DNA from 3 places in the Clostridium sp. CS1-1 genome. Region 2 is predicted to be linked to each of the others. Evidence: riboswitches for the same ligand, from Rfam matches in the RefSeq annotation. Region 2 holds a riboswitch; each other region holds the start of a gene.
The links. Region 2 has a riboswitch for thiamine pyrophosphate ahead of AC0N0V_RS15250 (ABC transporter permease). Riboswitches for the same ligand answer to the same signal wherever they lie in the genome.
Positions count from the first base shown of each region.

Region 1 (3,285 bases), 1.9 Mb from region 2:
AACTCCAATCAAGCTATCCTCAGTTAACAATACAAAGGAATATGCACCTTTTAAAGGCCTTAATCCATTGATAATTGTATTGACATCAGTTTCTCTGTTTAGATTTTCTCCTATAAGCTTTAAAATAACCTCTGAGTCTGTAGTAGTTTTAAAGTTTATCCCCAATCTACTTAATTGTTCTTTTATTTCATCAGCGTTAAGCAAATTCCCGTTATGAGCAATTGCAACTTGTCTAGAGTTAAACTCTTGTAAAATAGGCTGAGCGTTATCTTTATTACTATCTCCTGTAGTGGAATACCTAACATGTCCTATTCCTATTTGCCCAAAAGTATTTATCAGATTTTCTTTACTAAAAACTTCAGAAACTAGCCCAATACTCTTATGGCACTTTATTGTATTTCCATCAGAAAATGCAATCCCTGCACTCTCCTGTCCCCTATGCTGTAGTGCATAAAGTCCATGATAGATTATCTTACCTATATTTATGTCTTCCCTTGAGAAAACTCCAAATACACCGCACTCTTCTTTAAGCTTATCTTCTGAACCTAAACAAATGCCCAATCTTCCAATAGCAGATTTAATCATTTAGTCATCATCTCTTAAAATATTTAGGTTTTTGCCACTCATTACTTTATTCATATTTCTAGCAGCACACATTTTTCCACACATTGTGCATGTATGCTCATCCTCTGGCATTGACTCTTCTCTATATCTTCTTGCTTTTTCAGGGTCTATAGCTAAACTAAACATCTTTTCCCAATCTGATCTAGCTTCACTCATAGCGTTATCCCAATCTCTTGCACCTTTAATTCCTTTTGCTATATCTCCAGCATGTGCTGCAATCTTTGTTGCAATAATTCCTTCTCTCACATCTTCTAAAGTTGGAAGCCTTAAATGCTCAGCTGGTGTTACATAGCATAGGAAATCTGCCCCTGAAGCAGCTGCTATTGCTCCACCAATTGCAGAAGTAATATGATCATAACCTGGAGCTATATCTGTAACTAAAGGTCCTAACACATAAAAAGGTGCGTTGTGGCATAGTTTTTTTTCAAGCTTCATATTAGCTGCTATTTCATCCATGCTCATATGACCAGGTCCTTCTACCATAACTTGTACATTTCTTTCCCAAGCTCTTTTTGTTAGCTCTCCAAGTATCATTAGCTCTTTTATTTGGCTCGCATCGGAAGAATCTGCTATACAACCTGGACGACAAGCATCACCTAAACTTATAGTTACATCGTATTTTTCACATATATCTAGAACTTTATCATAATGTTCGAAGAATGGATTCTCTTTACCAGTTAGTTCCATCCAAGCATACATTAAAGCTCCTCCTTTAGATACTATGTTAGTTAGTCTTTTATTTCTTTTGAATACTGCTGCAGTTTCCCTATTGATTCCTGCATGAATAGTCATGAAGTCTACTCCATTTTGTGCATGTTTTTCAATTACGTTTAATAAGTCATCTGCAGTTAAATCAGTTAACTCTCTATCATAAAAACCTACTGCATCATAAATAGGTACTGTTCCAATCATTGCTGATGATACCTCTACAAGTTTTTTTCTAAATTCTTCTGTTTTACCAAAGCAGCTTAAATCCATTATAGCCTCAACTTTCATGTCTATTGATAATCTAACTTTTTCTAATTCATCATCTATACTATTACAATCTTTTGAAACACCTAAATTTACGTTAATTTTTGTTCTAAGTCCTTCACCTACACCTTCTGGACTTAAAGATATATGATTTTTATTAGCAGGTATTGCAACTCTACCCTCTGCTACAAGTTCCATTAATTTATTTACTTCCATATTCTCTTTTTTTGCTACTATTTCTATCTCTTTTGTAACTATACCTTTTCTAGCCGCATCCATTTGTGTTGTGTAATTCATATTCTCTATCTCCTTTATAATTTTTTTAAAATAGAGTAACACTAGATAAAATAAAAAAGGAAGCTAATATAAGCTCCCTCATAAACACTTCATTAATAGAAAATACAATATTAGAAATTCGCATTTTTATTAACTATATAAAGTACTTCCCTACGTTGGTATGATCCAAATCAGGTTATGAGGGTCAGAACTAGTAGTTCTATCTCAGCCCATCACATGGGCACCCCTAGTGTTATTCAATTTTGATTACATGAAAATTATAGCATAATTGTTATTGTTCTGCAATGTATAAATATAAGCTTAGCCGATGATTATTAAATCTTTAATTATTTTACTCTTCTATCCTTGGCTTTTCAGGTGCACAGCCAGGTTTTTTAACCTCAGAAACCATGGAAAGCTTAGTGAGATAATAGCATTCTTCTCTGTACATATGGTCAGTCATTAAAGGCTTTAAGTCTCCTAATAACTTTTTTTCTAAAATTAGCTTTTCCAAATCCTTAAGGAATTTTTTAAAAGTATTCATTTCCTCTTCTGCATCTTCATTAAGTTTGCTTAAAGCTGGAAACTTAAATAGCCCTGTTCTCATGTATCCTTTCATTTCAAGAGACTTTTGATGTAGCTTATCAAAGCTTTTTCGAAATTTCATACTCTTTTTAATAAACTCTTGTTCTGCCATATCAAGAGAGCTTGCTATCGAAGCAGCATGACCTGACCCGTCCAGTAACCATAATTTATGATAATGTACTGGATTCAATAAATAAGGTTGCTTGTTCATAATACAATAAAGAATAAATAAGTACTCTTCCACCTCGTTAACCATATGATTTATAAAAGTTGGGGGTAGATTAATTTTTATTTTACCGATTAAATGCTCTTTAATAAGATATAGTTTAAAAGAACGTATTTGACAAGCTGCATTATACGCTAAGTTATTTAACTTATTTAACTCCTCGGTACTGAGATCCATTCTAGCATTATTCAAAAGATTGTCAAATAAGTTCTTAAAATAATTCGCCTTTTGTATATTACTATTTTCTTCTGGAGATAAAGCTCCTAAAATAAATCTTGAATGATCTCCTAAAACCTGAAGCCAAAAACGATGTTCAAACAATGTCTGACTTTTCAAATCATTGATTTTCAAAATATGCCTCCTAAAAAAAGTTCCTCAGTATATCATATTATGCAATCAATTTAAATGTGTTCCATTTTTTTCATTTAGCAAAATGCTACTTGGATTCCTTCCATATCTGGCTCTAACAAAACTACTCTCCATTGATCTTCGAAATTATTTAAAAAGTTTTTAACTTCTCTTTCAAATTTTTCTTCATCCTTAGGTTCTACTACCGCCATAAGAGTTGAACCTGAACCACTTATAAACTCGCCTATAGCACC
Region 1 covers NZ_CM148680.1:1,340,959-1,344,243, reverse strand. The annotation lists gene purF (amidophosphoribosyltransferase) at 1-585, opposite strand, end outside; gene thiC (phosphomethylpyrimidine synthase ThiC) at 586-1,893, opposite strand; TPP riboswitch at 2,024-2,131, opposite strand; gene AC0N0V_RS06045 (DUF2935 domain-containing protein) at 2,225-3,034, opposite strand; gene thrB (homoserine kinase) at 3,109-3,285, opposite strand, start outside.
Region 1: it holds a riboswitch for thiamine pyrophosphate, as region 2 does, so the genes downstream of both, thiC (phosphomethylpyrimidine synthase ThiC) here and AC0N0V_RS15250 (ABC transporter permease) in region 2, are expected to answer to the same signal.

Region 2 (3,285 bases):
ATCCAATATGAGTCCGTACATAATTTCTACTTTTGGAATACATCCTTGGAAAGCTAAAGGTTATGAGAAGGATCTTCAAGAACTCATACCTTATATAGAGGAAACAAAAATAATAGGTGAGATAGGACTTGACTTTTTCTGGGTAGAAGATAAAGAAAGCTTTGAAGCACAAAGGAAGGTATTTGAATTTTTTCTAAGTGAAGCTAAAAGGCTAGATAAGGTTATAAATATTCACACCAAAGGCGCTGAGGAGGAAGTTTTAAATTTGCTAGATAAATACTCCCTAAATAGAGTAATAGTTCATTGGTATTCAGGACCCAAAGATATTTTACTCAAAATGATGGAGAGAGAGTATTATTTTACAATAAGTTCTGAACTCCACTATTCGGATACTATAAGGGAGATAGCAAAACTTATACCCCTAAATAGAATATTTGTAGAGACTGACGGCCCAGGTGGAGAGGAATGGCTAAGCAGAAGTATGGGGATGCCAACTCTAACTAAACAGATAATGACAAGTTTATGCAAAATGCATAAGATTACTTTTAAAGAATTAGAAGAACAGATGTACAGTAACTTTATAAATTTAGTTGGTTCAAAAATGTTAATAGATTTAGAGAGTAACTGGAAAGATAGATAAATGTTAAATATAAATTTGTCAATCAAAAGCTGACATAAAACGCACACTGTTAATACTTTCTTTTGCGATAAAATTTGGTATAATTTAATAGAATAAATAACTTTAAGAAATAACTATTTTAAGGAGTGACTTAAATGATACGTAATTATAAGGACTATTTACCTAAAATACACGATAATGGCTTTGTAGCAGAAAGTGCGGAAATTATAGGAAAAGTAATCTTAGAAGAGGAAAGTAGTATATGGTTTGGTGCTGTACTTAGAGGAGATTGTAATTCTATACATATAGGAAAAGGATCTAATATTCAAGATAATTGCACAGTACATGTAGGTGAGGAGAATACTGTAGAAATAGGCGAATATGTTACTGTTGGACATAATGCAATTATACATGGATGCAAAATTGGAGATAATTGCTTAATAGGTATGGGATCTATTATTTTAAATGGTGCAGAGGTAGGAGAAGAAACAATAGTAGGTGCAGGAAGTCTTGTAACTGCTGGAAAAAAGATACCTTCAGGAGTTCTATGCATGGGATCTCCAGCAAAAGTTATTCGTGAATTAACTGAAAAAGAGAGAGAGCATATCAGAGAGTCTGCAAAATTTTATTTAGACGAATCTAAAGAGTATAAAAATAGCAAATAAAGTGCAAGCAGAAAACCCAAATATCCGATTTGGTGCAAATTTCTTTCATAGAGTGCGAGGGAGTATTAGAGCGGGTAGCCATCAGATAAATAAAAACTATTAGACTGAGTAATCATTTTATTAGAATTGTCAGTGTTAACGTAAAGTTAAGGAGGATGGCCTAACACCCGAAAGGTTTGACATATTTATTTATAAAATGATATACTTATTAATGTTAAAAGGTCTTATTATAATAAACAAACTGGGGGAGGCAATAGTATTGTCTGAGAGGAAGCTATAGGTTTCGACCCTTATAACCTGAATTGGATAATGCCAACGGAGGGAATATAGTTAAAGTTTAATTTTGCTATTTTAACCCTTTTCCGCAATTGGAGAAGGGTTTTGTGTATTTGAGTGATAACGAGCTTTGAATATGTAATTAGTAACATCTTTATAACAATGATTGTATTTAATATAGTAGTAGCTAATGGCGAATAACAAAGTAAACATAAAACTATTTTTCTAAAGATATTATAGGATGTGTAAAGAATGAAAGCTAATAATAAATTAATAAATAGAACTATATCTGCTATTTTTCAGTTGGTACTCATATTCATATGGCAGATAGTGGTGGACAAAGGTGGAATACCAAAGTACATACTTCCCTCGCCAAAGGATATATTAATTACTCTCTTTGAGGTAATGCCTAATTTGAAACCTCATATTTATGCAACTTTGCAGGAAGCTCTCTTAGGTTTCTTACTTTCCGTAGTTTTTGCAGTTATACTTTCCGTACTAATGGATAGCATAAAAATAATAAAAAGTTGTTTGTATCCAATACTCGTTGTTTCCCAAACCATACCAACCATAGCCTTAGCACCAATATTTATTATTTGGTTTGGTTTTGGAATGACTCCAAAAGTTATAGTTGTTATTATGATGTGTTTTTTCCCTGTAGTTATTAGCCTTGTAGATGGACTAGAATCTGTCGATACAGATATGCTTAGCCTTATGGATATAATGAAGGCTACCAGACTCCAGAAATTTGTTTACGTCAAATTCCCTAGTGCATTAAGTTCATTTTTTTCTGGACTTAGGATTGCTGCTACTTATAGTATAATGGGGGCAGTAGTAGGCGAGTGGCTTGGTGGAGAAAAAGGTTTAGGAATTTTTATGGTAAGAGCGAAGAATGCGTATGCTTTAGATAAAATATTTGCGGCTATAATTGTAATAATAATACTAAGTTTAGCATTATTCGGATTTATGTATGTACTTCAATATATTTTTATGCCGTGGCAGAGAAAAGTTAAAGAAAGAAAATAATTTTATGGAGGTAAGTTTTATTATGAAAGGAAAAAGAATCCTAACAATCATAACATCATGTTTATTGACTGCTTCTATTTTTGCGGGATGTTCTTCAGCGAATAAAGCCCCACAAAATAGTACTGCAGATAAGAAAGAACTAACTAAAGTAAAGGTGATACTTGACTGGACGCCTAATACTAATCATACGGGCTTATATGTAGCTAAAGATAAGGGGTATTACAAAGAGGAAGGTTTGGATGTGGAAATAATTCAACCTTCTGAAGGAGCAGTTGGAAATCTGATAGCAGCTGGAAAGGGAGATTTTGGAGTAAGTTACCAAGAAGACTTAACTTATGCTAGAACATCAGATACTCCTCTTCCGATAAAAGCAATAGCAGCTATAATCCAACACAATACTTCGGGCTTTGCAGCTCCTAAAAATAAAAATATAAAGACTGTAAAAGATTTTGAAGGAAAGACTTATGGTGGCTTCGGATCACCTTCTGAGAATGCTGTGTTAGAAGCAATTATGAAAAAAGAGGGTGCCGACTTTGGTAAGCTTAAAATAGTAAATATGGGTGAGCAGGACTTCTTCGCAGCAACAAAAGGCAATATTGATTTTGCTTGGATATATGAAGGATGGACAGGAATTGATGCAAAGCTTAAAAACATACCAATTGATTACATAGAATTAAGAAAGTTAAACCCAGATTTAGA
Region 2 covers NZ_CM148680.1:3,276,984-3,280,268, reverse strand. The annotation lists gene AC0N0V_RS15260 (TatD family hydrolase) at 1-640, shown strand, start outside; gene AC0N0V_RS15255 (gamma carbonic anhydrase family protein) at 775-1,284, shown strand; TPP riboswitch at 1,518-1,625, shown strand; gene AC0N0V_RS15250 (ABC transporter permease) at 1,813-2,586, shown strand; gene AC0N0V_RS15245 (ABC transporter substrate-binding protein) at 2,609-3,285, shown strand, end outside.

Region 3 (3,285 bases), 350 kb from region 2:
CCTATACCTGCATCTACTACTATTGGTAACTTTATCTCATCAATTAGAATTCTTGTCATTTCCTTAGTTCTTATTCCTCTATTTGTGCCAATTGGAGAGCCTAAAGGCATAACCGCTGCTGCACCAGCATCTACTAACCTTCTTGCATCCATTAAATCTGGGTTCATGTATGGAAGAACTACAAATCCTTCCTTAGCTAAAACTTCTGTTGCCTTTATAGTCTCTAAGTTATCTGGCAGAAGATATTTGTTATCAGATATTACCTCGATTTTTACCCAATTACCACAGCCAGCTGCTCTTCCCAATCTTGCAATTCTTATAGCTTCCTCTGCATTTCTAGCACCTGAAGTGTTTGGAAGTAAAGTAACATTCTTATCTATAAAATTTAATATGTTATCATCCTTAGAATTTAAATCAACTCTTCTTAACGCCACGGTAATAACCTGTGATCTGGAACTCTCCAAAACCTTTGGTATTAATTCATTAGTTGAATACTTTCCTGTCCCCACAAATAATCTACTATTTAACTCTGTACCACCTATTATTAATTTATCCATTATTAAACCCTCCGTAATATTTTATATAATACTTCCAACTCATTAAAAAATGACTTCTTTAGCCCTTTCATAATTCCTAATGTATTTCTATTGAACTTTGCGTATGAATTCTTTACATCTTATTCTTCTCCTAGTATTATTCTCAAAACTGCATTTGCTTGATGATTCGCTGCAATGGCAACTCTAGGCGCCATTAGTCCACAGCCTGGCTTGGCCTCATTTTCTCCATCACCAATTAGATAAAAATTATCTTTTATTTTTCTTGTAACAATTGAATTACTTGGGAAATATCCTGCCATTCCTGAAGCTGATACAATTTTTTTATCTTCCATTTTACTTAGAACTTCATTAACCAACACTGCTTTACATATTGGATTATCAAAGGCCTCAACTACTATGTCTACATCTTTAAAAATGTTATGTATATTAGTCTCATCTAAAAACACATCTCTCTTTTCAACTTTTACAAATGGATTACAATCTTTTATTAATTGTTCAAGAGCATCTGTCTTTTTCATTCCCAAGTGCTTTATAAAATACTGCTGCCTATTTAAATTACTTGGCTCTACAACATCAAAATCTACCAAAAGTAACCTCCCTATTCCAATTCTCGCTAATGAAATTGCTACGTTTGATCCAAGTCCACCTAGACCAGCTATACCAACACTACATTTTTTTATTTTTTCATGTACATAGGGTGTGTGCCTCGATAAAAGCATAGCCTCCATGTCTTCTTCCTCTGGTATCTCACCTCTTTTTATAAAAACCAAGTTATCGTTTTCCTTTAATTGGCAATCTTCTTTTATAATAAAACCGTTATATATAACTATATCAGCATCCTTTTTTATAATATTCTTTAACTCAAGGGCAGTGATACCTTTTTCCACCTCTTGTTTTCTTTCGTTTATATAGATATTCATTTTAGCCGCCTCCAACAAATCTGATTATCTCAACTTTTGATTCAGTTCTTAGTTTTTTGGTAGAAAATTCATCCTTATCAATTATTTTTAAATCCGCTTCAACTACTACTTTTTGTATGTCGAGTTCTAACTTCTCGAGCATTTCACGAACTGTGATTCCATCCTCAAAATTCATATTTTCTCCGTTTATAATCATATTATGTTCCTCCTCTCTAAAACCAAAATAAAAAGGGAAGCATTAAAATGCTTCCCTCATATCCTAACAGGATATATCCTTATATAGTTTAATAAATAGATAGTTTAATAAATAATTATACATCTAAGTAGTTTTTATGCATTCAAATGCTTCTAAATACAATTACTCTAAATATATAACGTGATAATAGACTATCTGACTTCTTTCCCTACGTTGGCATTATCCAAATCAGGTTATGAGGGTAAGGAATAACATTCCACTCTCAGCCTATTATTACAGGCTCCCCTAAATCATTAAATTGTTATTGGCTTTAATTTGAATTTACCACAAACTAATACTAAAGTCAACTAACACAGTTCATAGAAAAAGTGGACTATTTTTACATCTTCATAAAATCTACATACACTTAAGTTAAAATATAATTATTTTACGCACTTTATTCTGTTTTCCTTCACTCTAAAATATTTATGAGTTTTAAGATTTTAGCACTGCTATCTAATCCGATAATGATACATTCCCTTTTATCTTGCTATTTACTCCATTTAAGAATTGGAGTTCTTGCTGCTTTAACTTCATCCAATCTCTTTACAATAGTATTATTAGGAGCTGACTTAACTAGTTCAGGATCATTACCTGCCTCCTCAGCAATTTTAATCATGACATTGACGAACTCGTCAAGTGTCTCAAGTGCCTCTGTTTCAGTTGGCTCTATCATAAGCGCCTCATGCACAATTAGTGGAAAATAAATTGTTGGAGGATGATATCCATAATCAAGCAATCTCTTTGCTACATCTAAAGTTGTTACATGATTTTCTTCACCTTTTAGACCACCTAGTACAAACTCATGTTTGCAAATATCATCTATAGGTAAATTGTAATACTCTTTTAGTTTTACTCTTAGGTAGTTCGCATTTAATACCGCCGTTTCACTTGCCTTTTTTAACCCTTCTGCACCCATAGTTAATATATATGTGAATGCTCTAACCATAACTCCGAAGTTACCGTAAAAGCTTTTCACTTTTCCTATGGAATAAGGTCTATCATAATCTAAATAATATACTTCTCTATTCTTTGATATCACTGGCTTTGGTAAAAATTCTACTAAATCTTTTTTAACACCTATAGGTCCACTTCCTGGCCCTCCGCCGCCATGTGGAGTGGAAAATGTTTTGTGTAAATTTAAATGGCATACATCAAAGCCCATATCTCCCGGCCTTGTTTTGCCCATAATAGCATTCATATTAGCTCCATCATAATAGAGCAATCCTCCTACTTCATGAACAAGTTTTGCTATTTCTATAATATTTTTTTCAAATAGCCCTAATGTACTAGGGTTAGTCAACATTAATCCAGCTATTTCATCATTTAGAACAGCTTTTAAACTCTCTATATCTACTGCTCCAGTGGTTTCTGACTTTACTTCTATAACTTCAAAACCTGCTACTGATGCAGATGCAGGATTTGTACCATGAGCTGAATCAGGAACTATAATTTTTTTTCTTTTAAAGTCTCCTCTTTTTTCATGATATGCCTTAATAATCATAAGACCTGATAACTCCCCATGAGCTCCTGCGGCTGGTTGAAGAGATACACTTTCAAACCCAGCTATCTC
Region 3 covers NZ_CM148680.1:2,929,638-2,932,922, forward strand. The annotation lists gene AC0N0V_RS13740 (thiazole synthase) at 1-557, opposite strand, end outside; gene thiF (sulfur carrier protein ThiS adenylyltransferase ThiF) at 677-1,477, opposite strand; gene thiS (sulfur carrier protein ThiS) at 1,479-1,673, opposite strand; TPP riboswitch at 1,862-1,970, opposite strand; gene gcvPB (aminomethyl-transferring glycine dehydrogenase subunit GcvPB) at 2,203-3,285, opposite strand, start outside.
Region 3: it holds a riboswitch for thiamine pyrophosphate, as region 2 does, so the genes downstream of both, thiS (sulfur carrier protein ThiS) here and AC0N0V_RS15250 (ABC transporter permease) in region 2, are expected to answer to the same signal.